DNA from 2 places in the Neobacillus sp. D3-1R genome. Region 2 is predicted to be linked to the other one. Evidence: a T-box and tRNA genes for the amino acid it is inferred to sense, from the RefSeq annotation. Region 2 holds a T-box; the other holds one or more tRNA genes.
The links. The T-box of region 2 lies ahead of tyrS (tyrosine--tRNA ligase). A T-box ahead of a tRNA ligase gene usually reads a tRNA of that ligase, here a tRNA-Tyr.
Positions count from the first base shown of each region.

Region 1: it encodes a tRNA-Tyr, which carries the amino acid that the T-box ahead of tyrS (tyrosine--tRNA ligase) is inferred to sense. The anticodon was not compared.

Region 1 is NZ_CP197471.1:4,632,327-4,647,338, reverse strand. Features, by position in the region: gene glmM (phosphoglucosamine mutase) at 54-1,406, opposite strand; gene ACSBPO_RS23470 (CdaR family protein) at 1,467-2,696, opposite strand; gene cdaA (diadenylate cyclase CdaA) at 2,689-3,516, opposite strand; gene rsiW (anti-sigma-W factor RsiW) at 3,672-4,286, opposite strand; gene sigW (RNA polymerase sigma factor SigW) at 4,301-4,864, opposite strand; gene ACSBPO_RS23450 (Spo0E family sporulation regulatory protein-aspartic acid phosphatase) at 5,088-5,252, shown strand; gene rocF (arginase) at 5,328-6,227, opposite strand; tRNA gene ACSBPO_RS23440 (tRNA-Lys) at 6,463-6,535, opposite strand; tRNA gene ACSBPO_RS23435 (tRNA-Gln) at 6,538-6,612, opposite strand; tRNA gene ACSBPO_RS23430 (tRNA-Tyr) at 6,679-6,762, opposite strand; tRNA gene ACSBPO_RS23425 (tRNA-Thr) at 6,770-6,842, opposite strand; tRNA gene ACSBPO_RS23420 (tRNA-Val) at 6,893-6,965, opposite strand; tRNA gene ACSBPO_RS23415 (tRNA-Glu) at 7,011-7,085, opposite strand; tRNA gene ACSBPO_RS23410 (tRNA-Thr) at 7,104-7,176, opposite strand; tRNA gene ACSBPO_RS23405 (tRNA-Asn) at 7,219-7,293, opposite strand; rRNA gene rrf (5S ribosomal RNA) at 7,304-7,419, opposite strand; rRNA gene ACSBPO_RS23395 (23S ribosomal RNA) at 7,562-10,498, opposite strand; rRNA gene ACSBPO_RS23390 (16S ribosomal RNA) at 10,743-12,292, opposite strand; gene ACSBPO_RS23385 (hypothetical protein) at 12,546-12,776, opposite strand; gene pdaB (polysaccharide deacetylase family sporulation protein PdaB) at 12,911-13,663, shown strand; gene ACSBPO_RS23375 (KinB-signaling pathway activation protein) at 13,847-14,476, opposite strand; gene gerD (spore germination lipoprotein GerD) at 14,611-15,012, shown strand, end outside.
Region 2 is NZ_CP197471.1:3,371,612-3,386,623, forward strand. Features, by position in the region: gene ezrA (septation ring formation regulator EzrA) at 1-1,253, opposite strand, end outside; gene hisJ (histidinol-phosphatase HisJ) at 1,480-2,274, shown strand; gene refZ (forespore capture DNA-binding protein RefZ) at 2,289-2,924, opposite strand; gene ACSBPO_RS17350 (GAF domain-containing protein) at 3,080-3,559, shown strand; gene megL (methionine gamma-lyase) at 4,058-5,233, opposite strand; gene ACSBPO_RS17360 (diguanylate cyclase) at 5,385-7,268, opposite strand; gene rpsD (30S ribosomal protein S4) at 7,683-8,285, shown strand; gene shc (squalene--hopene cyclase) at 8,332-10,215, opposite strand; gene ACSBPO_RS17375 (DUF2515 family protein) at 10,301-11,437, shown strand; gene tyrS (tyrosine--tRNA ligase) at 11,496-12,758, opposite strand; T-box leader at 12,857-13,092, opposite strand; gene ACSBPO_RS17385 (transglycosylase domain-containing protein) at 13,270-15,012, shown strand, end outside.

The sequences.
Region 1 (15,012 bases), 1.3 Mb from region 2:
AAAAATATGCATAAGGGCTCAATAAGGTTCCCTTATGCATATCCATTCTTTCACTATTCTTCTCTTAAACCCATTTCTTCTCTTACAACTTGAGCAATTCTCTCTACATATTCCGCACAAGATTCTTCAGTTGGAGCTTCTGCCATAACCCTTACTAATGGCTCTGTTCCAGAAGGACGAACTAAAATTCGGCCATTTCCATTCATTTCCGCTTCCACTTCTTCAATAATGGCTTTTACCTTTTCATTATCCGTTACATGATGTTTGTCGGTTACTCTAATATTAACTAGCTTTTGTGGATACTTTTTCATTTCATTTGCTAGTTCAGATAGTGATTTCTCCGTTACTTTCATGATGTTTACAAGCTGTAAACCAGATAATAATCCATCACCTGTCGTATTATAATCAAGGAAAATAATATGTCCTGATTGTTCTCCGCCTAAGTTATATCCGTTCTTTTTCATTTCCTCTACGACATATCGGTCACCGACTGCCGTTTGTACACTTTGAATTCCGTGATTTTCAAGACCCTTATAAAAACCAAGGTTACTCATGACAGTAGATACAACTGTTCCATGCTTTAATCTTCCATGCTCTTTCATATATTTAGCACAGATATACATAATTTGGTCACCATCTACGATGTTACCATTTTCATCAATGGCTATTAGACGATCTCCATCACCATCAAAAGCTAAACCGACATCTGCATTCTTTTCCTTTAGAAAGGCAGCCAATGCTTCCGGATGGGTTGAACCTACACCTTCGTTAATGTTTAATCCATTTGGAGAGGCACCCATTGTTGAAAGGTCAGCTTCTAGGTCCGCAAATAAATGCGCTGCTAAAGAGGATGTCGCACCGTGTGCACAATCAAGAGCTACATGAATACCAGCAAAGTCCTCATCCACTGTTTGTTTTAAATATTGGAGATATTTTTGTCCACCCTCAAAATAATCAATAACCTGTCCAAGTTTGGCACCCGTTGGTCTTGGTAATTCATCCACTGGCAAATCTAACAATGCTTCAATTTCTTCTTCTTGTTCATCAGATAATTTAAACCCATCTGGTCCAAAAAACTTAATACCATTGTCTGCTACTGGATTATGGGAAGCGGAAATCATAACTCCCGCTTGTGCTCCTAACACCTTTGTTAAATAAGATACACCCGGGGTAGAAATAACACCAAGTCTCATTACTTCTGCTCCCGTGGATAAAAGCCCAGCGACTAATGCCCCTTCAAGCATATGTCCCGAAATACGTGTATCTCGCCCAATTAATACCTTGGGACGGTCTTTATCCTTTGTTAAAACATATCCTCCAAAACGGCCTAATTTAAAAGCAAGCTCTGGTGTTAGTTCACTGTTTGCTACTCCGCGTACACCATCTGTACCGAAATATTTACCCATTTAATAATCGCTCCTTTAATTACAAAAATACAAAAGTTTTTCTATAGAAAACTGTCCGTTTTAAGCTTCTTTCTGTGTAATGGATACTTGAGCAATTGGATTGCTCAATCTCCAGTTTACTTCTGCTGGACCATTTACCTTAATATCTACATCATGATTACCAACGGTTAAATTCGATAAATCGACAAAGACTCTAAAATCATTTTCGTTTAGATTATTGACCACTTCACTTGGTCCATAAATCGTTAAATCCGTTTTAGCACTGAAAGGGTTAAGGTACTCTACTGTTAATCCATCCCCAAGCCCTTCATTGTTAATGGTAAGACTTGAAAATGTCTTTTCCGCCATCTTCGTTACTTTAATTTTAGCTTTTACTATTTGGGGGCTTACTTTTGTTATTCCCTCGGATATGATCACAGGTAGAGTGACCGTTGTATCATCCGTAATCTGTGATAGATCCACTTCTACTCGAACATTTTCTATTCCCTTTAGGAGATCTTCTTGACCAATAATAGTAGCTTCTTCACTATCTAAATCGATGGAATCAACCTTAATTCCTTCCGGTGTACTTCCTTTTTCTACTATTTTAATTGGAACCGTCTTTTTTGCACTTTTGATAGGAATCGTTACTTGTACGGTTTCAGGTTCAACCACGACATTCAGTTTATTCAATTCCCGGTCTAATACCCTTACCTTAGCTTCTCTGGTTAAGGAGTGACTAAACGGATCTTTAATATCTAATGTGGCTTTAACATAAGTAATTCGATCAATCGTATCCTTTGCCCCTGTAATTAATACAGACGATGGCTCAACAACAGGCCTTTCCGCCTCAAAACCATCTTCTAGCAACCCTGAATTATATTCGGCTTCTACCTCAAATTCCTTTGTTACCTTTTCCTGTACTGTAATATTGGCATAAGCAGGATCAATTTGTACTTCCAACTTTTCAGATATATCTTTTATTTTTAATGGGACCGTATGACTTCCGATTTTAATATCTGAAAGATCCACATAAACTTCAAAGTTTCTTAAAGCTTTTGCTGTTTGCACATTTGGCATAGGACCTTGAATGGTTACATCCACCGTATCGGGAACTCCTGAAATAACCAGATTCTCTGTGTCATAATAAGACTTAACCGGTATATCCTGAATGGTCTCTGTATTTTTATCACTCGAAACATTCACATCAGTCGTTTTCTTTCCATCATTAGGAACTGCTGAATAAAGAAGCAGTGCTAAAACAAGTGCAATCACTTTAATAAACCAACGATTATCCATTAATTTATCCATTATTCTTCCCCCTCCAGTTCCATCGAGTGGAAGATGCTTGTTTTATCTGTTGTTTAGCTAATAATTCATTAGAAAGTAAATCTTTGAAAGTGGATAAATTCAAATCTCTATGTAATTCACCATTTTTCGTTAACGAAATACTTCCTGTTTCTTCTGAAACAATGACCGTAATACTATCAGTTACCTCACTGATCCCCAATGCAGCACGATGGCGTGTCCCTAATTCCTTAGAAATAAAAGGACTTTCCGATAACGGTAGATAACACGCAGCTGCCGCAACATTATTTTTTTGAATAATGACCGCCCCATCATGAAGGGGTGTGTTTGGGATAAAGGTGTTAATTAATAACTCTGATGAAATTTTGGCATGTAAAGGAATCCCTGTTTCGATGTATTCGCTCATCCCAGTTTCTCTTTCAACTGAGATTAACGCACCTATACGACGTTTCGCCATATAATCTGCTGCCTTCACAATCGCCTCAACTGCTTTTTCTTGTTCATCATCTTCCTGATTAGTCGTTCTAGAAAAGAAGCGACCCCTACCTAGCTGTTCCAATGCACGGCGCAGCTCCGGTTGAAAAATAATAATAATAGCGAGAAATCCCCAGGTAATGGCTTGTTCCATAATCCAACTCAATGTTTTCAAGCCGGAAAAATCACTGACAATTTTAACAAGAAGGATGACAAATATTCCTTTTAAAAGCTGAACAGCCTTCGTTCCTTTTATTACCATTATCAGTTTATAGATCACGTACCATACAAGGAGAATATCAACAATACTAGCTAAGTATTTCAAAAAAGTGAAATCGGCCATGGGCATTGTCCTTCCTCCGTATAAGGCTAACATATTCATTTATTTTCGTAATATACGATTCTAATATTCATAACAAAAAAGAATAACTAATATATTATACCACATTTTAAGGGATAATATAAAAATGAAAGCCACTCTATAAGAGTGACCTCGACTTCCTATTACTCGGAAAATAATTGAATCGTATCTTTTGCTGCTTTTTTCATATGATACCAAATCCAATCAAAAAGTTGATTCACTTCCTCAATGTCGCCCGTTACTTGCCCTGCAGAGGCTAAGTACTTTTCTCCATTTATCACCGTTACATCTCCATTGACTTTTCCTTCAATCTTTATATCACCATTTTTGACAACAAGATCTCCCTTTACCGTTTCGCCCTCAGGGATAATTACGGTATTATTTTCTATAACTAAATTAGGATATTTGGAGACTGTAAACTCATGGTTTTGGTTCCATCCACTAATAAAGCTGCCTAACATGAGCACTAAAAACAGTGATGCTGCCGTAATCATCGGATGATGACGGAACCATCTCTTCACTCCTACCTGCTTTTTCTCTTTTGGGAGACGTGCCATAACATTGGCTGTAAAATTAGCTGGCGCTTGAATATGTGAAGTACTCTGAACGAACGCAATGGACTTTTTTAATTCGTGAAAGTGTCTGTTACATTCTGGACATGTCGAGAGATGTTCTCTTAATTTAGCTTCATTTTCTGCTGATATTTCTTCATCTAAGAAATCATGCATATATTCGATCATTGATTCAGAACAATTCACTTAACTCACCTCTATTAGACATAACGTAGTTGCTTACGCAAGGCTTCCCTTCCCCTGTGTATTCTAGTTTTAACAGTACCAATCGGTAAATTTAGAATTTCACCTATTTCAATCAGAGAAAGCTCTTCAATATATTTTAATACAATGACAGTTCTATATTTATCTGGAAGTTTTAAGATCTCCCTTTGGATGGTTTCCTCTAATTCTAAGCTTTCTAGCTCTTTTTCAGGCATATCACTATTAGAAGAGATTTGGGAATACATCGTCAATCCATCTGTACCCGCTACTTCAGCATCTAGATAGTAATCCGGTTTTTTCTTTCTAATCCGGTCAATACATAAGTTAGTAGCGATTCGATAAATCCATGTTGAAAATTTCATTTCAATATTAAAACTACTAATATTAATATATGCACGAATAAAAGCATCCTGTGCTATATCCTCTGCCTCATGACGATTTCCAAGTATACGAAAACAAAGATGATACACTTTATCTTTATAAATTTCCACTACTTCTCCATAAGCATCCTGATCGCCTTTTAATACTTGCAAAATCCTTTTCTTTACTATGGCTTCCATTCTATTCTTACCCCCGCTCTACTGCGGCTAACCGATATACGTATCGATCGCTAAAAGGTTTCATTCTATATAAAAATTCTTTTTATTGTTCATTTTTACATGTGTTTAAGTTTTCAGAAAAAATCCCAACAATCATATATTAACAAATATTTACTGCTAAGGTTTAGGAATTTTCAAAATAGGATATAAAAAAGATAAATAAATCATATGTGAGGATGATTCGATGGAGATACAACCCAATAAATTACTCGTAGACATTGAACGCTGCAGAGAAGAAATGATTGATTTAGCAATCAATTCGTCCTTTTCAAATAAGAGGGTTGTAGACTTAAGTACAAAGCTGGATGTTTTATTAAATCGGTATTATATGCTGACTGAAAAAAAATAGCAGATTCCTGTCAGGAGTATCTGCTATTTTTTATAGGTATCTAATTTCTTTCAAAGAAAGATAGGTTACTTAAAATTATTTTAGCTTTTCCCCAAATAAAGATCCCATTAATGCAACAGCAACTTGTGCTGTTTTATTTTTTTCATCTAATATTGGATTTACTTCTACAAATTCAGCGGATGTAATAAAATCAGCTTCTGCTAGCATTTCCATCGCTAAATGGCTTTCTCGATAGCTTATTCCACCGATTACGGGTGTACCTACTCCTGGTGCATCATGTGGATCTAAACCATCCAAATCAAGAGATAAATGAACTCCGTCGGTATTTTCTTTAAGGAATGAAATAGTTTCCTCCATGACTCTTGTCATTCCCAGTCGGTCTATTTCATGCATCGTATAAACTTTAATGCCTTTTTCTCTGATTAATTCTTTTTCCCCGTCATCTAAAGAACGAGCACCTATTATGATAATATTTTCAGGCTTTACCTTTGGACTATATCCTGCAATTTCAGTTAACGCTGGATGCCCAAGGCCTAAACTTGCAGCTAGCGGCATTCCATGAATATTACCAGATGGTGAGGTCTCTGCCGTATTTAAATCTCCATGGGCATCATACCAAATAACTCCAAGATTCTTGTAATGTTTACCTACACCTGCTAATGTACCAATAGCAATGCTATGGTCACCACCAAGCACTAAAGGAAAGGCTCCATCCTTAATCGCTTGATCAACAGTTGCTGCAAGTTTTTCACTACCCTCTGCAACCGACTTTAAATTTTTCAAGTTGGTTTCGGCATTTTGAACTCGCTCTGCTCTACCAATTTCAATATCTCCTAAATCCTCTATATCAAAATGTAACTCTTCTAAACGTTCTACTACACCAGCATATCGAATGGCACTAGGTCCCATATCGACTCCTCTTCGTGTTTGACCTAAATCCATCGGAACACCAATTAATGATATTTTTTTATTCATCGATTAACTCCTCCTTCTCCCCTATACATACTATTTTAACCGCTTACATTCGCTTGACTCAACTCGACAAAGTTATGCATATATATACGGGAAAAAGGAGAATAAGCTCAACATAATTGTTTATTTCAATTTATGAAGATAGTACCAAATTACCCATTAGCTTTAAACATACTCAACATATAATTTAGAATAAAAAAAATGCGATTACTCTCTAATGAAAGTAATCGCATTTTAATGAGCCATGAAGGACTCGAACCTTCGACCCTCTGATTAAAAGTCAGATGCTCTACCGACTGAGCTAATGGCTCGTTGGCTGGGCTAGCAGGATTTGAACCTACGCATGTCGCAGTCAAAGTGCGATGCCTTACCGCTTGGCTATAGCCCAATGATTTTTTAAATTATAAAGGACATTTATATATTGTCCACTTTTTACTTTTTTTATGAAAAAAAATGGTGGAGGGGGACGGATTCGAACCGCCGAACCCAAAGGAGCGGATTTACAGTCCGCCGCGTTTAGCCACTTCGCTACCCCTCCAAAAGAGTGCCGGCTAGAGGACTTGAACCCCCAACCTACTGATTACAAGTCAGTTGCTCTACCAATTGAGCTAAACCGGCATATTTTTATTAAAAGAAAAAATCTTTTTGCTAATGCAAAAAATCTAAAATGGAGGATGACGGGATCGAACCGCCGACCCTCTGCTTGTAAGGCAGATGCTCTCCCAGCTGAGCTAATCCTCCGAAATAATATTTAAGGAACTTTATTTTCTCTATCGAGAAAAAAGTTGGTGACCCATACGGGATTCGAACCCGTGTTACCGCCGTGAAAGGGCGGTGTCTTAACCGCTTGACCAATGGGCCGTTATAATAATAATGGTAAGCTTCCAAGCGGGCTCGAACCGCTGACCTCTTCCTTACCATGGAAGTGCTCTACCTGCTGAGCTATGGAAGCATTAAAACTACCTGCTCACTATAATCTTTTTCTAAAAAAATATGGCTCCGCAGGTAGGACTCGAACCTACGACCGTTCGGTTAACAGCCGAATGCTCTACCACTGAGCTACTGCGGAACGATATGATGCCTGGCGACGTCCTACTCTCACAGGAGGAATCCTCCAACTACCATCGGCGCTGAGAAGCTTAACTTCCGTGTTCGGTATGGGAACGGGTGTGACCTTCTCGCCATCGCCACCAGACTATTTTGTTTTCGACACTTTTTTATTATAATGTCTTTTTTTAAAAAATCAAGAGAAAATTTTACTTTTCATTCCCTCAAAACTAGATAATGTATTAGAAGAAGTAAAAAACAAGTTTGCCTTATTTGGATATCCAAATGTTTTGGTTAAGTCCTCGAACGATTAGTATCAGTCAGCTCCACACGTCACCGCGCTTCCACCTCTGACCTATCAACCTGATCATCTTTCAGGGTTCTTACTAGCTTACGCTATGGGAAATCTCATCTTGAGGGGGGCTTCATGCTTAGATGCTTTCAGCACTTATCCCGTCCGCACATAGCTACCCAGCGATGCCTTTGGCAAGACAACTGGTACACCAGCGGTGCGTCCATCCCGGTCCTCTCGTACTAAGGACAGCTCCTCTCAAATTTCCTACGCCCACGACGGATAGGGACCGAACTGTCTCACGACGTTCTGAACCCAGCTCGCGTACCGCTTTAATGGGCGAACAGCCCAACCCTTGGGACCGACTACAGCCCCAGGATGCGATGAGCCGACATCGAGGTGCCAAACCTCCCCGTCGATGTGGACTCTTGGGGGAGATAAGCCTGTTATCCCCGGGGTAGCTTTTATCCGTTGAGCGATGGCCCTTCCATGCGGAACCACCGGATCACTAAGCCCGACTTTCGTCCCTGCTCGACTTGTAGGTCTCGCAGTCAAGCTCCCTTGTGCCTTTACACTCTACGAATGATTTCCAACCATTCTGAGGGAACCTTTGGGCGCCTCCGTTACTCTTTAGGAGGCGACCGCCCCAGTCAAACTGCCCACCTGACACTGTCTCCCACCCCGATAGAGGGGTGCGGGTTAGAATTTCAATACAGCCAGGGTAGTATCCCACCGACGCCTCCACCGAAGCTGGCGCTCCGGCTTCTCAGGCTCCTACCTATCCTGTACAAGCTGTACCAAAATTCAATATCAGGCTACAGTAAAGCTCCACGGGGTCTTTCCGTCCTGTCGCGGGTAACCTGCATCTTCACAGGTACTATAATTTCACCGAGTCTCTCGTTGAGACAGTGCCCAGATCGTTACGCCTTTCGTGCGGGTCGGAACTTACCCGACAAGGAATTTCGCTACCTTAGGACCGTTATAGTTACGGCCGCCGTTTACTGGGGCTTCGATTCAGAGCTTCGCTTGCGCTAACCCCTCCTCTTAACCTTCCAGCACCGGGCAGGCGTCAGCCCCTATACTTCGCCTTACGGCTTCGCAGAGACCTGTGTTTTTGCTAAACAGTCGCCTGGGCCTATTCACTGCGGCTTTTCGAGGCTATTCACCCCAAAAAGCACCCCTTCTCCCGAAGTTACGGGGTCATTTTGCCGAGTTCCTTAACGAGAGTTCTCTCGCACACCTTAGGATTCTCTCCTCGCCTACCTGTGTCGGTTTGCGGTACGGGCACCTTTTATCTCGCTAGAGGCTTTTCTTGGCAGCGTGGAATCAGGAACTTCGGTACTATATTTCCCTCGCTATCACAGCTCAGCCTTCACGGTAACGGGATTTGCCTCGTTACCAGCCTAACTGCTTAGACGCACATATCCAACAGTGCGCTTACCCTATCCTTCTGCGTCCCCCCATTGCTCAAACGATAAAGAGGTGGTACAGGAATATCAACCTGTTATCCATCGCCTACGCCTTTCGGCCTCGGCTTAGGTCCCGACTAACCCTGAGCGGACGAGCCTTCCTCAGGAAACCTTAGGCATACGGTGGATGGGATTCTCACCCATCTTTCGCTACTCATACCGGCATTCTCACTTCTAAGCGCTCCACCAGTCCTTACGGTCTAGCTTCAACGCCCTTAGAACGCTCTCCTACCACTGACACCATACGGTGTCAATCCACAGCTTCGGTGTTACGTTTAGCCCCGGTACATTTTCGGCGCAGAGTCACTCGACCAGTGAGCTATTACGCACTCTTTAAATGGTGGCTGCTTCTAAGCCAACATCCTGGTTGTCTAAGCAACTCCACATCCTTTTCCACTTAACGTAAACTTTGGGACCTTAGCTGGTGGTCTGGGCTGTTTCCCTTTTGACTACGGATCTTATCACTCGCAGTCTGACTCCCACGGATAAGTCTTTGGCATTCGGAGTTTGTCTGAATTCGGTAACCCGATGAGGGCCCCTAGTCCAAACAGTGCTCTACCTCCAAGACTCTTACTACGTGAGGCTAGCCCTAAAGCTATTTCGGAGAGAACCAGCTATCTCCAAGTTCGATTGGAATTTCTCCGCTACCCACACCTCATCCCCGCACTTTTCAACGTGCGTGGGTTCGGGCCTCCATCCAGTGTTACCTGGACTTCACCCTGGACATGGGTAGATCACCTGGTTTCGGGTCTACGACCACATACTCATTCGCCCTATTCAGACTCGCTTTCGCTGCGGCTCCGTCTTATCAACTTAACCTTGCATGTAATCGTAACTCGCCGGTTCATTCTACAAAAGGCACGCTATCACCCATTAACGGGCTCTAACTACTTGTAGGCACACGGTTTCAGGATCTTTTTCACTCCCCTTCCGGGGTGCTTTTCACCTTTCCCTCACGGTACTGGTTCACTATCGGTCACTAGGGAGTATTTAGCCTTGGGAGATGGTCCTCCCTGCTTCCGACCGGATTTCTCGTGTCCGGCCGTACTCAGGATCCACTCAGGAGGGAACGAAGTTTCGACTACAGGGTTTTTACCTTCTCTGACCGATCTTTCCAGATCTGTTCATCTACCCCGTTCCTTTGTAACTCCATGTTGAGTGTCCTACAACCCCAAGAGGCAAGCCTCTTGGTTTGGGCTATGTCCCGTTTCGCTCGCCGCTACTCAGGGAATCGCGTTTGCTTTCTCTTCCTCCGGGTACTTAGATGTTTCAGTTCCCCGGGTATGCCATCAGTACCCTATGTATTCAGGTAAAGATACTACTCCATTACGAGCAGTGGGTTTCCCCATTCGGAAATCTCCGGATCAAAGCTTACTTACAGCTCCCCGGAGCATATCGGCGTTAGTCCCGTCCTTCATCGGCTCCTAGTGCCAAGGCATCCACCGTGCGCCCTTATTAACTTAACCTAAAGGTTAATTCTCTTACTATAAAATAAGAGAGAAACTAAAATGGCAATTACTCGGTTTTTACTTGGTTTCTTCTATACGATTATCTAGTTTTCAAGGAACAAAAATAGCAATATCCTTTGCTATTAAGTAGCAATAGCAATATATTGCCACAAGAGAGATTGCTCTCTCAAAACTAAACACCAAACGATTAACACCAAAGATTTTAATGTTTTTGTGACCGATGGTCACTTATATTCCTTAGAAAGGAGGTGATCCAGCCGCACCTTCCGATACGGCTACCTTGTTACGACTTCACCCCAATCATCTGTCCCACCTTAGGCGGCTGGCTCCTTACGGTTACCCCACCGACTTCGGGTGTTACAAACTCTCGTGGTGTGACGGGCGGTGTGTACAAGGCCCGGGAACGTATTCACCGCGGCATGCTGATCCGCGATTACTAGCGATTCCAGCTTCATGCAGGCGAGTTGCAGCCTGCAATCCGAACTGAGAATGGTTTTATGGGATTCGCTTAACCTCGCGGTCTTGCAGCCCTTTGTACCATCCATTGTAGCACGTGTGTAGCCCAGGTCATAAGGGGCATGATGATTTGACGTCATCCCCACCTTCCTCCGGTTTGTCACCGGCAGTCACCTTAGAGTGCCCAACTAAATGCTGGCAACTAAGATCAAGGGTTGCGCTCGTTGCGGGACTTAACCCAACATCTCACGACACGAGCTGACGACAACCATGCACCACCTGTCACTCTGTCCCCCGAAGGGGAAAGCCCTATCTCTAGGGTTGTCAGAGGATGTCAAGACCTGGTAAGGTTCTTCGCGTTGCTTCGAATTAAACCACATGCTCCACCGCTTGTGCGGGCCCCCGTCAATTCCTTTGAGTTTCAGTCTTGCGACCGTACTCCCCAGGCGGAGTGCTTAATGCGTTAGCTGCAGCACTAAAGGGCGGAAACCCTCTAACACTTAGCACTCATCGTTTACGGCGTGGACTACCAGGGTATCTAATCCTGTTTGCTCCCCACGCTTTCGCGCCTCAGCGTCAGTTACAGACCAGAAAGTCGCCTTCGCCACTGGTGTTCCTCCACATCTCTACGCATTTCACCGCTACACGTGGAATTCCACTTTCCTCTTCTGTACTCAAGTCCCCCAGTTTCCAATGACCCTCCACGGTTGAGCCGTGGGCTTTCACATCAGACTTAAAGGACCGCCTGCGCGCGCTTTACGCCCAATAATTCCGGACAACGCTTGCCACCTACGTATTACCGCGGCTGCTGGCACGTAGTTAGCCGTGGCTTTCTGGTTAGGTACCGTCAAGGTACCGGCAGTTACTCCGGTACTTGTTCTTCCCTAACAACAGAGCTTTACGACCCGAAGGCCTTCATCGCTCACGCGGCGTTGCTCCGTCAGACTTTCGTCCATTGCGGAAGATTCCCTACTGCTGCCTCCCGTAGGAGTCTGGGCCGTGTCTCAGTCCCAGTGTGGCCGATCACCCTCTCAGGTCGGCTACGCATCGTCGCCTTGGTGAGCCGTTACCTCACCAACTAGCTAATGCGCCGCGGGCCCATCTGTAAGTGACAGCCGAAACCGTCTTTCAGCTTTTCCTCATGTGAGGAAAAGGATTATCCGGTATTAGCTCCGGTTTCCCGAAGTTATCCCAGTCTTACAGGCAGGTTGCCCACGTGTTACTCACCCGTCCGCCGCTAACCTTCAGGAGCAAGCTCCTAAAGATTCGCTCGACTTGCATGTATTAGGCACGCCGCCAGCGTTCGTCCTGAGCCAGGATCAAACTCTCCAATAAAGTGTTTGATATAGCTCATAAAGTTTACTCTGGCTTTTTTTAAAACTTCTATAATAGAAGCCTTACCTTTGTTAATGTTTGGTTGTTTAGTTTTCAAAGAACAATTTCATTATCGCTCAAAAGCGACTTTATTAATTTAGCATATCGTACTGTTAGTGTCAACAACTTTTTAACAAGTTAATTTAGGCTCAGCAGCGACGTTTATTAATATACAAAATATCATAAAAGAAGTCAACACATTTTAAAATGTTTTTTAAATCTTATTCACCTTTTTTTCTTTCTTCCTCATATACTTTAAACATTCATTAGGGGAAGCTACCCTTTTAAATAGTGTAAATAGGATCTTATATCTTTCCTCCATAGCACGTTTAACAATATGATCAATACGTTCATCTTTTAAATCAAAAAGGATTTCATCCATTTCCCTTTTTATTAAATATTGAATTTCTTTAACCTCTTTTTCATTGATTAACATTCCGATCATTTATTTGCCCCCTTACGTTCTCTGTTTTTGTAGTATTTTCCATATTTTTTATTTTTATAAGAAAAAAATACATATCCGGTAAAATTCTGCATAAAAATGAGACAAGAAGTGTTTTGGACGAGGTGGTTAAGACAATGAATTTCTTTATCGTTATGAATGGAAAATCGTTTAGGCAAATTTTTCTGATTATCATTCTTGCTTTTTTTACTGCATTTTTTCTCTATATGCAAAACATCGCTGTTTCACCGGTATTCTCTACAAAAGATGGACCAAAGGCAGTCTATAAAGGCGAGAAGGACGTTGCTCTAACATTTAATATCGGTTGGGGTGATGAAAAAGCAGCACCTATCCTGGATGTATTAGAAAAAAGAGGTGTCAAATCGGCTACCTTTTTCCTATCCGCTTCATGGGCAGAGCGACACCCAGACTTAGTTAACAGAATTGTAAAAGATGGCTATGAGATTGGATTGCTTGGTTATAATTATTTAGATTACTCGGACTTAGAGGATAGCAAAATTAAAAAAGATATTTCAAATGCTCAAGTAGCGTTCAATAAGTTAAATATAAAAAACATAAAACTACTTAGAGCTCCTACTGGACATTTTGATAAAAGGACACTAGAAATTGCGAATAGGTATGGATACACGGTGGTTCACTGGAGTGTAGATTCGAAGGATTGGACGAACCCCGGGGTGAATAAAATTGTTGCCAATGTCAAAGATGCCAAAAAGGGTGATATTATCCTTTTACACGCCTCTGATTCTGCAAAACAAACGGCAAAGGCATTACCTAAAATACTAGATGATCTAAATAGTAAAGGCTTAAAACTAGTCACCGTGTCTGCTATGATCGCTAATGGAGATTCAAAATCAAATGAAATTCGTTAAATAAGAAAAGCGCAAGCGCCTTGGTAAGCCCCGACAAGCAAATGTTCTCTCGCGTAAGAAGTCTGAACTTTGACTTCTTACGCGAGAGGTTATTTGACCTCGAGGGGCTAGGCGCTGGAGCTAGACAATTTTCGAAGTTCCGAAAAATTAAACTTTCTTACCCATTAAAAAAACAAAGCCATCTTATTTAGACGGCTTTGTTTTTTGTTGTTTTTGTATAGTAGATTTTTGATTAAGTTTATGTAATATCAATAATTGATAAGCATTACAAATTAATAAAGGAAAAATCATTAAATAGATCCAACTTTTTTCATTCACGCGTAGAACGGGGACCCATTCAAGAATGGTCACTACAATCATAAAAAATAATGCTGGGATAAAGGCTTCTTTGTTGGTTTGTTTAGCTTTTACAAAAGCAACTATTACCCCTACTACCAATATAAATAAAGCTAACCCAATATAAGGCCAAAGGCTCTCACCCGCTTTTGCAAAAACAGCAAATCGAAAATAAATTAAATCAAATATGACGAAAAGAATAAGTACAATTTGGACCGGTTTCCATAATGATTTAAACATCCCTAATCCAAATCGATGAACCGTTAAATAAGCAAAAAATCCCGCCTGACTTAACATACTAAAAATAAAGCCTACCCCTATTAACCATATTAAAGTGGATAAAATTTCTCCTAGATGAAAACTTGTGAATATCGGTCGGAATTCGTCCCATCTTACCACAAAACCAACAATTGCTGTGGTAAATCCACCCAATAATAATGTCGTAAAAAATAATCTTACCCAATTTCGGCTAGTCACACACTTGTCCTCCAAAAAAATATTCCTTTACCCATTGATTGTATCAATCCAGGTTTGAAAAATCTAGGTTGAATAATTTCTCTCCTTTTTCTCATCCTAAACATTAAGGAATCATATGTGAAAGGAGCTTGGTTATGTTTAGAAAAAGAAGATTGCTCCTCCTTAGCTTTTTGATCTTAACCGTCACTGGCTGCTCCGGGAATCAAGCTAGTGGAGGAGAACTGGACTACGAGCAGACAAAAAAAATGGTTGTGGATATACTAAAAACAGACGATGGTAAAAAAGCCATTCAAGAGGTCATGTCCGATGATGGAATGAAACAAAAATTAGTGATGGACCAAAAAGTAGTCACTGATACAATTGAAAAAACATTAATTTCCGATAAAGGAGCAGACTTCTGGAAAAAATCCTTTGAAGATCCTAAATTTGCTGAAAGTGTAGCAAAAAGTATGAAAAAGGAAAATGAAAAGCTCTTAAAGGACTTAATGAAAGATCCTGAATATCGCGGAATGATGATCGAAATATTAAAAGACCCT
Region 2 (15,012 bases):
ACTTTTTCTCGAGCAACCATTTCATCTTTTCTAAGCATTTGCAGTTTCTCTTTATAGGTTTTCTGCTCAGTTTGAATAGTCTCAATCTCATCTTTTATGACTGTTAATTCCTCACTTAATAAGGAATGGGCAATATCATTTTGTTCGATTTTAAATTTAAGTATTTCAAATTTTTTAGTGATTTCCGCTAATCTTGTTTCCATTTGGCGCGATTGCTCTAATTCATGTTCTGTTAAATGGTACGTTTGCTGCACTAACTGGGTTTCCGTTTTTAACTCATCGCTCTCTTGATGGGTGATATCAAGCAACTGACCAGTAGGCTCATTACTTTTCACAATAAATGCTTTCGCGTGTACTTCCTGTTCAAGGAGATCATATAAGAGGTCAATATTTTCTTTTATTTCTTTTATTTTTGTATGAACATCATGAATGTCTGCACTTTCAACTTGAGCTTTCAATAGTTCAAGTTCATTTTCTAAATGCTCCGTTTCCTTTAAAACAGGAATATGTTCAAGAACATATCCTTGTTCCAACATTTCGCGGAATCCTTCTCTTAACTCAGAAATTTGAGCTGGTAATGCCGATTGACAGTCTACAAGAAAGGCAGGGATCCATTCCATTTTATTTTTTATTTGATCTAGTTGATCTTTGATAACAAGTACTATTTCTCGTGCTTCAAGATAGTTACCATTTTCTGTTTTTTCTTCATATGTGCCAAACTGAACGATGACTTCATCTAAAAGAAGCTCAAGACGTAATTCAGCCTTACCAAATTGATGACGATGTGCTAGTAAATTTTTCTTTGCTTCACGATATTCGTCTTTAAGTTGTTCGATTTCCATTCTATTTTTCTCTTCACTACCAACTAGTTCATTCAATTCGGATAAAATTTTATTGATTTTGCCTTCTGTTTTTAAAAGTTTTTGATCAATTTTATTTTGAACTTCCCGAGCTCGTTTAAAACGATACTTATCAATGTACTCCTCGGCATCAAATAAGTACTCTTCTACATCCGGTAAATCAATCGTTACAACTTCATCCCATTCCGTTCTCCATCTTTCGAACAACTCTTCCGTTTGGCCAGTCATATTTAATTGCTTTACCTTAGACATTTCTTCTAAGATTGGACGGCCCATCATCTCGATTTTCCATTGTTCCAGACGATCGATTTCTTTATAAAATTTCTTTTTTGAAAATATTCCGACTAAAATCAAGCCGATAATAATAATGATGATTCCTAATATATATTCCATATAAGCCCCCTGTCTTGGCAGCGCTCTAATAAGCATCTTTCAAGTTTCATCTAAACTTTAATATTGTGTTATTTTTAATGTATTTATGATACCATGTAAACGACAATTTTTGACTATTATTTTCAATATTTTTGAATAAATTGTCGCAGAAACCTAATTTTTTCACAGATTTTCATAAAATTAGCTAAAAATTATACATTATAAAGAGGTGAACTATGAAATGAACATGAAAGATGGTCATATCCATACCCCGTTTTGTCCACATGGTACCAAAGATGAGTTCGGCCATTACATCGAAAAAGCAATTGAATTAGGTTACCAAGAAATTTCTTTTACTGAACATGCTCCTCTACCAGCTAACTTCATCGACACTACTCCAACTGTTGATAGTGCCATGTCATTTTATCAGCTCGATGCATACTTTCATGAAATTGAGAAATTGAAAAAACAATACAGACAGAAGATTAAAATAAATGCAGGATTAGAGGTAGATTTCATTGAAGGGTTTGAAGAGGAAATCAAACATTTCTTAAACGAGGTTGGTCCAAGATTAGATGATTCGATTCTATCGGTCCATTTTTTAAGGAATAACTCGGACTATCAGTGTGTTGACTACAGTCCTGATGTTTTTGAATCAATGATCCAAGAATATGGATCAATAAATAATATATATCAAAAGTATTTTGAAACATTAACACTTTCCATCATAACTGATTTAGGCACATTTAAACCAAAACGAATAGGTCATATAACGCTTATTAAAAAATTCCATAAAAAATTTCCTGCATCCGAACGTTTTGAAAATCAAATTTTTTCAATTTTACACCTGATCAAAGAAAAAGGTTATGAACTCGATTATAATGGTGCAGGAACTGCAAAGCCATTATGCCGCGAGCCATATCCTCCTGATTGGATCATTAATGAAGCGAAGCATCTTCAAATCCCACTGGTATATGGGTCAGATGCTCATCAAGTAAAGGAGTTACATCAGGGTAGACAAGAAATGGTAGACCTAAGCTAAAAGGAATGACCCTTTTAGCGATTTACTGCCTTTTTTTCGGTAATAAAAGCATTCAGCCCTAATACTCCATCGATCCATTGGTATATTTCTTGCAAATATTTTTCTTCAAAAAATCGTTCGTGTGGAAAGACATGGAGTACTTCCGTCACATACTGAGTATTTAAAAATGGCATCGTCAGCATCCCTTTAAATTGAATCATTAAATATGCCATGGAATGTGGTTTCATTACCTTTTTTTGCATACCCTTCTCCAATATCTTTTTTAAAAAATATTTTTCTTTTACATAATATGTAGACATAATTTCCCTTACAACTTGGGAATCTATCGACATCTCTCTAAGAATAAATCTAGTGAAATGAATATTATTACATTGAAAAGATAATATATTTTTAGATACCTTTTTTAAGCAGGCAATTGGATCTTCCTCAAGAATATCCATCGCTGCTTCTATCTCTGTTAAATATTGTTCAAAAAATGATGTTAAACAATATTCTAATAATCCGTGTTTGTTTTCAAAATAGTAAGCAATGTTTGCTACATTCACATTTGCTTTAGTAGAAATATCACGAATGGAAGTTGCGTGGAATCCTTTTGTATTAAACAATGATATTGCTGCTTGGATAATGGCTTCTTTAGAATTCTTTTTCACTATACTTCCCTCGCTTTATAAATTCAGATTCCTTCTACTATTACATTCTGTTATTTTTTCATCATTCCTTTAAGAAATTGTCGACAAAGTCTCCTCTTTTTCTATCTCTTTTGTTAGAATGAATTATAAATTTCATGAAAGATAGGTGAAAAAAGATGTTTCATGTCGAAAATTACCGAGGAAATAAAAACGAAAACTATGAGTTAGTAAAAAAACAGCTTAAAGCATTAATAGAAGATGAACCAAACCAAATTGCCAATTTAAGTAATGCATCCGCTCTTTTAAACCTGTTTTTAGACAGAATTAACTGGGTTGGTTTTTACCTAATGGAAGAAAATGAACTTGTTTTAGGGCCATTCCAAGGTTTGCCAGCATGTGTAAGAATCCCTGTAGGAAAAGGTGTTTGTGGGACAGCAGTAGCAAAAAAAGAAACCCTACTAGTGGAAGATGTCCATCAATTTCCAGGACATATTGCCTGTGATGCTGCTTCTCAATCCGAAGTCGTAGTCCCTTTAATAAAGAACGGAGAAATCCTTGGTGTCCTTGATATTGATTCACCAGAGAAATCACGCTTCGATGAAGTGGATAAACAAAAGTTAGAAGAATTCGTTGAGGTATTAGTACAGTACTTGTAATTTCTTTTTAAAATGGTCCCTAATCTTTTATAAAATGATGGACATTTTCATAACTTTTGGAAGACCTTTTGTCCATCATTGACTTTATGATGGACATTTTTATAACTTTTTGAAGACCTTTTGTCCATCATTGACTTTATGATGGACATCTCTATAACTTTTTGAAGACCTTTTGTCCATCATCGACTTTATGATGGACATCTCTATAATTTTTTGAAGACCTTTTGTCCATCATCGACTTTATGATGGACATCTTTATAATTTTTTGAAGACCTTTTGTCCATCATCGACCTTATGATGGACATCTCTATAACTTTTTGAAGACCTTTTGTCCATCATCGACTTTATGATGGACATCTTTATAATTTTTTGAAGACCTTTTGTCCATCATCTGCTTAATGATGGGCATCTTTATAACTTTTTGGAAGACGTTTTGTCTATCATGCAGTAATACAAAAAGAAGGAGCAGTGTTTTATGCTGCTCCTTCTTTAATCCAATCAAATTTTATCAAGTGCTTGCTTGAGATCGTCCACAATATCCTCCCAAGCTTCTAGGCCAACAGAAAGCCTTAATAAAGAATCATCAATACCCATTTTCAGCCTTGCTTCTTTAGGCACGACTGCATGAGTCATCGTTGCCGGATGCTGAATAAGGGTTTCTGCATCACCTAAACTTACTGCAATTTTAATTAGATTTAATTGATTCATAAACTTCTGTGCGGTTTCTTTTGAACCTTTCAATGTAAACGAAAAGATTCCTCCAGGCTTTTTCATTTGTTTGTCGGCAATATGTTTTTGTTTATCTGTTTCGTCCCCAGGATAAAAGACCGTCTCTACTTTTTCGTGACCTTTTAAAAAGGAAGCTACTTTCTTCGCATTCTCACAATGTCTATCCATTCTTACTGGAAGAGTTTTTAGCCCTCTCAACAATAACCACGCATCAAATGGAGATATAATACCTCCAATATCCTTTAATGTAGTCATAGCCACACGATCCATGAACTCTTTTTTCCCAACAGCTAAACCAGCAATGACATCGCCATGACCACAGATATATTTTGTTGCACTATGGATAACTACATCACATCCTAGTTCAATGGGATTTTGAAGATATGGAGAACAAAAAGTATTATCCACGATAACAGGAATACCTCTTTTCTTTGCAATCTCTGCTACCATTTGTAAATCAACTAATTGCATGGTTGGGTTAATTGGTGTTTCGATATAGATTAAGGCTGTTTCCGGTTTTAATTCTTTTTCAAGAGCTTCTGAACAATCCATATTTGAAAAATTATGGTCAATATTATATTTGTCCTTCATTAATTGAAGTAATCCAAAGGTACATCCATAAACACCCTGTGAGCATAAAATATGGTCACCTGATTTTGTTAAGGCAAGTAAAATAGCCGATACAGCCGCCATTCCAGAACCAAATGCCAAACCCGCCTCTCCCTTTTCTAAGGTGGCTATCCGTTCCTCTAACACTCTTACTGTTGGATTGCCTAATCTTGAATAGATAAAACCATCCTCTTCGCCAGCAAAGCGCCTTTCTCCTTGTTCGGCAGTTTGAAAGGTAAAGGTTGAAGTTTGAAAAAGAGGTGGTACTAAGCTCCCATTAAAGTTTGAACTCTCATATCCACCGTGAATGACCTCTGTTTCAAATTTATTGCGCATATTGATCCTCCTTAATATTGAAAACGCTTTCATAATAATAGAATATGATAAAATGGCCTAAAGGAGAAGAATAATTTTATGAAGAATTGGTTAAGATGATCATTTTGTTAAAATAATTAAATAAAAAATAGACACTTCACTGGTGAAGTGTCTATACAATACTTGCTGTTTCCTCTATTTCAACTTTATTTTTCCCTGAACCTTTCGCTCTATATAAAGCTCTATCAGCGCGGCTGAACAATGATTGAGCAGTATCAATACATTCACGCTTCCAATAGGATACTCCACACGAAATGGTTACTTGTGGAGTTGTCTCATCAGATACTTTTAAAACCAAGCGTTCCGCAATAGAAATCCCTGTTTCAAGAGGGACATTCGGTAAATAAATGGCAAGTTCCTCGCCTCCCCATCTAGCACCGATGTCTGTTCCCCTAATATTGGTCTCAATAATGTTAGCCACTTGGATTAATACATCATCACCCACTTGGTGTCCAAAGGAATCGTTTATATACTTGAAATTATCCAAATCGATTAAAATAAACGTTCCTTGGTCATCCTCATCCATAGAAGCAATTAACTTCTCATCAAGATAATTACGAGAATATAGTTTTGTAAGATGATCTGTAACCACCATTTTTTCTAATTCTTCTCGAAGCATAGAATTAGCAAAAGCTAGTGTAGAATGATGAATTAAGGATTGTAAAAGCTTAAATGTTTCAAAGGAAAAAGAATAAGGATTTCGTTGAACAACAATAGAAAAACCTTTTAGTATCCCGCTTTGCACCATTGGAACAGCCATCAAAGATCGATAGGATGGGCCATTTTGTTCAGGAGGAAGTTGAAAATCACCAATAAATAACGAATCCTTTTCGTTTTCAATTTTTTCATTTACAAATTCTATATAGCCCCTCGCAGCTTCACTCTGGAAAAATGGAGTACTGCCAGGAAGTACGCGTATTTTATGGACACCTTTAGCTATAAGAAAGAAACCCACTTCATCTGCATCAAAGGATTTCGTAATTTGTTCGCACATAAACCCCATTGTTTCACTTAATCTCAAATTGGAGTTAAGACGGTGAGATGTTTCATTAATTAATTGCAAATCCGCAATTAAACGTCGAGATTGTTGGTAAAGCTGTGCATTTTCTAATGCACTCCCTGCAGTGTTGGCTAATAATGTAATAAATTCTACTTCATTTTGTGGAAAAACAAGGGTATTTGGTGCCATCACTTGTAACACACCATAAACTCCCTGTTTCCCTTTAAGCGGTGCATATAGTACAGATCTTCTCTCTTGTATGGAATCTTCAAATTGAATCGTACCCGTTACATATGCCTGCATAGCTGCAATGTTTTCACTATCATATTCTAAATCTCGGATTGGCAAATCACTATGACTGTGATTATCTTGCGAAAGAAGAAGGAAATACGTAAATGTAGGATAAACTTCCTTTAAAGTCATGATAATTTCGCCTAATACATCATCCATATTCATCGAAGAATGAAATTTTTCTGTTACGCGATACAATTGTTTATATCTTTTTTCTTCAGATACAATTTTTGAAAGGGCTTGTCCTTTTTCAATGAATACACCACATTGTTGACTCAAATTTTTATAAAATAGATCGGACAGTTCATTTACTAAGTCAAAAGATTCTTTCTTTTTAATTAGAAGAAGACCAATAAACCCCTTCTTGCCATATAACGGAACGAATAAATCATTGTTTTCTGCACTAATAATTGACAGTGGTTTAAAATGGACAAATCTTCCTCCAAAAGTATGATCAAATTCCTGTGAAAACTCTATTTTAAAAGGAGAGCTTGATGAAGAATTAGAACTGCTCTCAAGTAAAAAATATGGATTCCATTCGTCTCCACTGTAGAAAGAGACTTCTTCTAACTTTAAAATATTCTTTATCGCAAGTAGCATATTAAAAAGAATCGATTCATATTGCCATAAACCCAATTCAGCATCAATGATATCAAAGAAGCGATTTTTTAATTGGATCATGATTTCTTTTTCTTGACTTCCCATCTATCATCACCTATTTTTACATACTAAATAAGCCAATCTCTTGGCTTCTTAATGAATTATTAATAATGGATATTATTTTTTAAAAACAATTACTATTCTCATTATATCATAATCCTTTGAAATCTCCTGTGATTAATTAAAAAAATTCCTCGTTTTTCTAGGTATGATTTGTCCATCTTCTCTTGACTTTTTTATGATACAAATTATATAATAGCTTTTGTGTAAAATATCGCAGCCTATATGAACATCTTTATATGCTCATTTTGTTCCTCATAGGTTTAAAACCTATTGATGGTGCATCTTGTAACCTTGTGCTGCTAAGGCGAAGGTGCATGAAAACAAAATGAATATAAGTGTAGCTTCATATCTGTTTTTATTTTACCAAAATAAAAACATAAAAGGAGGAGTCATATTATGGCTCGTTATACAGGTCCATCTTGGAAACTGTCTCGTCGTCTTGGAATTTCACTAAGCGGCACTGGTAAAGAAATTGAAAAGCGTCCTTACGCTCCTGGTCCACATGGTCCAAACCAACGTAAGAAGCTTTCTGAATACGGAATGCAATTACAAGAAAAGCAAAAACTTCGTCACATGTATGGAGTAACTGAGCGTCAATTCCGTAACCTTTTTGACAAGGCTGGTAAAATGCCTGGTAAACATGGTGAAAACTTCATGATTCTTCTTGAAGCTCGTCTTGACAACGTTGTTTACCGTTTAGGTTTAGCTCGTACTCGCCGCGCTGCACGTCAGTTAGTAAACCATGGTCATATCCTTGTTGATGGTTCACGCGTTGATATCCCTTCATACCGTGTAGCTGCTGGCCAAACAATCAGCCTTCGTGAAAAGTCTCGTAACTTAGATGTTGTTAAAGAAGCAGTAGAAGTAAACAACTTCGTACCTGACTACTTAACATTCGATGCTGACAAATTAGAAGGTACTTTCACTCGTTTACCAGAACGTTCTGAATTACCTGCTGAAATTAACGAAGCTCTTATCGTTGAGTTCTACTCTCGTTAATAACTTCAAAAAACACTCGTCTCCGATTGGAAACGAGTGTTTTTTTCTATACATGGAACTTTTTTTGATAATGGGCTAAGGCGAGTAACGGAAAGATATAGCGATAGCTATGATAGTGGATATAGAAATCACCACCCATTGCCTGGCCTTTTGGATAGGTTATGGTCCACTCTTGCAGTTGTTTCCGATTGACTAAAAATTTAACTCCAGCTTCAATCTCAGGCGTCACAACTTTAGAAGCAGCTATCAGTGCATCGACTGCCCAGGCAGTGTGGGTTAACGTACTTACTCCAAGAGGAATGTATTTGTTATTAATATCACTTTTACAGGATTCCCCCCAGCCGCCATCCACATTTTGGATTTTCTTTAACCATTCGACCCCTTTTTGAATGGATCTATGGTTGGAAGGGATTCGGACTGCTTTTAGCCCCGTGATTGCCGCCCAAGTACCGTATATATAACAAATTCCCCATCGTCCATACCACGAACCATCCTTTTCTTGGTTTTTCTCAAGCCATTTGACTGCCTTTTTAATAGATGAATGATTGATAGACATTTTAGTATACTTACCCAAAAACTCTAATGTTCTACCAGTCAAATCTGCACTACTTGGGTCAGTTAATAAATATTTAGCACCTTCAATGGGCAATAAATTGATAATAGATTTATTGACATTTTTTTCAAAAGCTGCCCATCCACCATCATCATTTTGCATCGAAATCAACCACTTTAACCCTTTGTCCCAAGCTTCTCTAATAGATGGGTTATGTGCAGTTTCCTGTGAGAGCGATCTAAGAACGGCAGTTGTATCATCTATATCAGGATTTATGGTATTAATCTCAGAGAATCCCCACCCTCCAGGGAGACTTTGAGGATTATGAATAGCCCAGTCACCATATTGGTGATGTTGCTTCTTTAGCAAATATTGGTTTGCCCTTTTTATAACGGGATCAGAGGTGGCAACACCTGCCCTTTGCATTGCAAAGCTAATTAAAGAGGTATTCCAAACAGTAGCTGTTGTATATTGAATATGGAAATGATCGTTAATGGTCGTTTTCATTCTTTTTAATCCGTCGACGGCTTTTAATATGAGAGGATCGCGATTTGAATATCCTAAAGAGAGCAATGCGAATATCATCAGAAAAGTAGAACTGAAATAACTATAGAATGTTCCATCCTTTTCAATTCTATTTAACATGTACTGTTTACCTTGTTCTATCGCATAAGCATGAATTTCCCCTGGTAATCCGACCAAATTCTTTATTACATCTTTTAGATAGATATAAATAGCTTTCCATTCCCCTGACCTTTCCCATTCTAAGGAAATATCTTTATTAGATAAAAATAAATTTTTCAGATCGGGGCTTTTTGAAGTTTTTTTACTATATTTTTTATCCGCTACTATCATAATTGGAACGAGATTGGCCCTTCCATACACAGAAAAGTCATAAAAATTAATAGGAAAGGTGGTAGGAAGTAAGAGGATTTCAATCGGGATAGGAAAAAAGGTTGGCCAGGGATATTGATTAGTTAAAGCTAACATTACTTTTGTAAACATATGACACTTTTCAATTCCACCATTTTTTAAAATAAAACGTTTAGCTGCTAGCATTCGTTTATCATTGTTATTTACATACCCGGAATAAAGTAAAGAGTAATAGGCTTCAACAGTTGCAGTTAAATTCCCCTCTTCTTCATCATAGTAGAGCTTCCAGGCACCATTTGTCTCCTGTTTATTCAATATTCGTTCTACAAGCTGTTTCACTAACTCTTCATCATCAACTTCAAGTGTCCGCAATAAAATGATCATATAGGCATCAGTTGATATTCCTGTTTCAAACGGATAATTCCAGGAACCATCAACATCTTGATCTTTTTTTAGAATGTCTATGATTCGATCCATTTCATTTTTAATATTTTTACGATGCATTTTCTCACTCCCCTTAAAACCTGTTCCGTACCTTATACATATTCCTTATTTGTTTCCTAAATACAAAAAGGTGGTGAAAAATCTGATGTGTCCTTTAGGAAAAAATAGGTTAACCCGTTTATCAAAACATCTTATGGAAATCAAAAATGAATTAAAAAATAAGAAACCTATTTTCATAGATGAAAAAAAGTTAAGCGAGAATGATCAACGCCTTATAGAAAGGATTAGAAAAATAACAACTGAAAATAATCTTAATAATATTGTAAGAACAAAAGCCTATCTAGAGTTTTATCAAAAATATCCTGAAATTCACTGGTCATTTTTAGCACATATGGTTTCAAGAAACGGCGGTTGGAATATGACAGATTTAGAGGGAGAATACTTATCTAGATTACTAAGCAGATCATCCAGGCAAGCATTTTTTTCTTTTCTAGAGAGAGGAAACTGGCTCATTTTTCAAGATGCGTATCCACAATTATTACTTTACGAAGAAAGTCTAAGAAGCAGAAAAAACTACTTTTATTTACTTCCCTTTTTAAATATTTCTTTATTTATGGAGACTATATGGAATCATTATTGGATAAAGAAAGACCCCAATATTTTGACAATCGGCCTCATTGTAAATGAACAAAATTATATAGAGGAACGGGTTGTTCAGAATCCGCTTTTAAAAGAAAAAGTATTTAATTCAATTGAATTTAAAATCCAAGACTTATTATCGTTTAATCAAATTCTTTTGCCATATGAACAGAATAATAAGGTGAGGTTCTTAGGACAGACGGTCCATCATTTCGATTCACTCCATGAACGAATTTTGATAGGAAAAAGATTATACAACCTCCTTTTTCAATCAGAAGATATTGCTAACAGCGTGCTTCACTGGGCCATACAAAATCCGCACACAGCCTCTCGTAAGGATTACTGGCCTAATTTATTTAATGATATCAAGGAAGGAGTTCCAGGACTTGAATCAGTGCTTAAAGTAAATCAATGTAAACTGATTCCTGGGTCAATGCGACTCTATAGTCCCAGATTAGAGATTGTGTGGAAAAATGTTCATCATAAACAAGCAGAACCAGGTGACTGGTTTAAAGATTGGAAAGTGGTTGAATATTTAATGTATACAGATGAAAATATCAATGGAGATATAATGAGTGACTATTGTCAAACTTTAGAAAAACTTGATCTTACTACTGCTGCAAAAAAGGTTATTTTCGATTAGTTCTTTCCCAGTTATAAAGGTATAAAAAAATCCCCTTTTTAGGGGATTTTTCTATTCATTAATCTACGTAATTGATAAGATGGTATTTCTTCTTTCCTCTTCTAATGATCGTAAATTGGCCTTCAATGCGATCCTTTTCATCCACCACATAATCTACTTGGGTTACCTTCTCCCCATTTAAAGAAACAGCTCCGTTTGTAATATCTTCTCTTGCTTGACGCTTTGAAGGACTGATACCCGCAGCTACTAAAAGATCTACTAAGGTAATTTCTTCACCCGTTGAATGATTGTAGGAAGGAACATCTTTAAAGCCCTGTTTAATTTCGGTAGCAGAAAGTTTTTTCACATCACCGCTAAATAGCGCATCTGTAATTTTAATAGCTTGAGCTAATGCCTCTTCACCATGAATAAGACGTGTCATTTCTTCAGCTAAAGTCTTTTGAGCCTTGCGTAGGTGAGGTTCTTCCTGTACAGATACTTCTAAGGCTTCAATTTCTTCTCGTGATAAGAATGTAAAATATTTAAGGTATTTGATTACATCAGCATCAGCCGTATTAATCCAGAACTGGTAGAACTCGTATGGTGTTGTTTTCTCAGGATCCAGCCAAACTGCGCCACTTTCTGTTTTCCCAAATTTTGTACCGTCGGACTTTGTCACTAATGGAATTGTCATCCCGTAAGCTTTTGATCCTTCAGGAAGCATTTTTCGAATTAATTCTAAACCTGTCGTAATATTTCCCCACTGGTCACTACCACCAATTTGTAATTTACATTGAAGGTTTTCGTATAAATGTTTAAAATCCATTCCTTGCATAATCGTGTAAGTAAATTCAGTAAAAGAAATACCTGTTTCCAAACGAGTTGCAATCGTTTCTTTGGATAACATGTAATTGATTCCGATATGCTTTCCGTAATCACGAAGGAAAGTAATCATATTCATCGGCGCTGTCCAATCGTAGTTGTTAACCATTAAAGCGCCATTCTCACCCTCAAAATCAAAAATCGAATGCAGCTGTTTTTGTAGGCAATCTACATTATGTTGTACGGTCTCAATGGTTTGAAGGGTTCTTTCCTCTGTTGCTTTCGGATCACCAATTAATCCTGTAGCTCCACCAACTAGAACAATAGGACGATGTCCATGATTTTGGAAACGTCTTAAGGTTAAAAATGGAAGAAGGTGTCCAATGTGCATACTATCCCCGGTTGGGTCCATCCCACAATATAAGGAAATCTTTTCTTTATTTAAAAGTTCCTTTAACCCTTCTTCATCTGTTTGCTGGTATACTATTCCACGCCATTGCAAATCCTGTAATAAATCCATTTTGACTCCTCCTATTTATAAGTAACAATGTTAATTGTTTACCCTATTTGATTTTTAACCTTTTAATAAGGCCAAATAAAAAAACGCCCTTGCAAAAATGCAAGGACGCTAATATGCGCGGTACCACCTGGCTTGAGCGTTTTGAATGCGAACAAACGCATGAAGAACACTCCACTTAACATGTTAACGGACATGACCGTTTACCACTACTGTTCATGTTCATGGCAAAAGCTCCGGGAGGTAATTCGTTCTTCTATTTGCATCGGTTTACACCAACCACCGACTCTCTAAAACAGGGATAGAAGGACTACTGGATTCCCATCAAAGCAGTAACAATTTTTAATTAAACCATTTTTACCATAAAATATAGTTAGTTGTCAATTTCCTTTTTCTTTTTTCCTTTTCCAAAAAAAGACATCAAAAATTGGAAATATCAGAAAAATGTCAAACCTTGTCATCTTCCTTTTCTGATTATGCTATAATTGTATGTGATTTTAGGGGGATTGATTAAATGAACAATGAATCGAATAAATGGGTGGACAGGTGGAAGTACTTTCTAAATCTTTTCACACATAAAAGAACAGTCAAAAGTGCCAGAATTACCTATCAAGTTATCTGGAATTTAGTTCTTATATTTTTTATTGTTATTCTTTTAGGCGGCGCTTTTGCAGGTGGAATCGGTGCTGGCTACTTTGCCTCACTTGTTAAGGATGAACCGATTAGACCATATGAGAAAATGAAAAAAGAAATTTATAATTACGAGGAAACATCCGAACTCTATTTTGCTAATGATATCTATCTAGGTAATTTAAGAACCGACTTGGAACGTGAAGAGGTTCAAATAAAGGATGTTTCGAAATATTTAGTCGATGCGGTTGTTGCTACAGAAGACGAATATTTCTATGACCATTCAGGTGTAGTACCGAAAGCGATCTTTCGTGCCCTTTTTCAAGAAGTAACCAATTCTTCCGTTCAATCGGGTGGAAGTACGTTAACTCAACAATTAATTAAAAATCAAATCCTTACAAATGAAGTATCTTTTGAACGTAAAGCAAAAGAAATTTTATTAGCCTTACGCCTAGAGAAATTTTTTAAGAAAGAAGAAATTTTAGAGGCCTATTTGAATGTATCTCCTTTCGGGAGAAATTCTTCCGGAAGAAATATTGCCGGAGTGCAAACTGCTGCTAAAGGTATATTTGGTGTTAATGTAAAAGAATTAACTCTTCCGCAAGCTGCCTTTATTGCTGGATTGCCTCAAAGTCCTTTTGGTTATACCCCTTTTACGAATGAAGGCGTTTTAAAATCTAATCTTGAACCTGGTCTAACAAGAATGAAGACGGTTTTAAAAAGGATGTATGATGGTGGATTTATAAGCAATAAAGAATATCAAAATGCACTTACCTATGATGTAACAAAAGACTTTATTCCACCAAAATCTAGCAGTATAGAAAAATATCCTTGGTTAACATTTGAAATTGAAAAACGAGCAATTGACATATTAGCTGTTTCTTTAGCTGAAAAAGATGGTTATGAGGAAAAAGATTTAAAGCAAAATAATGAATTGTATGAAGAGTATACGACTCTTGCAAATCGAAATCTGCGACAAAACGGCTATAAGATCCATTCCACCATCGATAAAGATATTTATGATGCGATGCAGAAAACAAAGGATGCATATCCTTATTATGGACCAGATAAACCCCAAGTGGTTAAAGATCCAGATACTGGACAAGATAAAACGATTCAAGAACCTGTTGAGGTTGGAGCCATTTTAATCGAAAATAATACAGGAAAAATAATTAGCTTTGTGGGCGGACGAGATTATTCTCGTGCACAAGTGAATCACGCAACTTACACGAAACGTCAAAATGGATCTACCATGAAGCCATTACTTGTTTACGGTCCTGCTATTGAACTAGGGAAAGCTTCACCTGGAAGTCCCCTTCCGGATGTTGAATTAAGGCTTGATCCTTCTAACCCAGATAAGCCTTGGCCACTTAACTATGATAAACACTACAATGGCCTAGTTTCCGCGAGATATGCTCTTGCAAAATCTTATAATGTTCCTGCCATCAAACTATATAGAGATATTATCAATGAGAGGCCAGCTAAATATTTAGAAAAAATGGGCTTTACCTCTTTACTTGAACCCGATTATACCAATTTATCAACTGCCATTGGATCTCTAGAACAAGGGGTAACAGTTGAGGAAAATACAAATGCATTTGCCACTTTTGCTAACGGTGGAAAATTT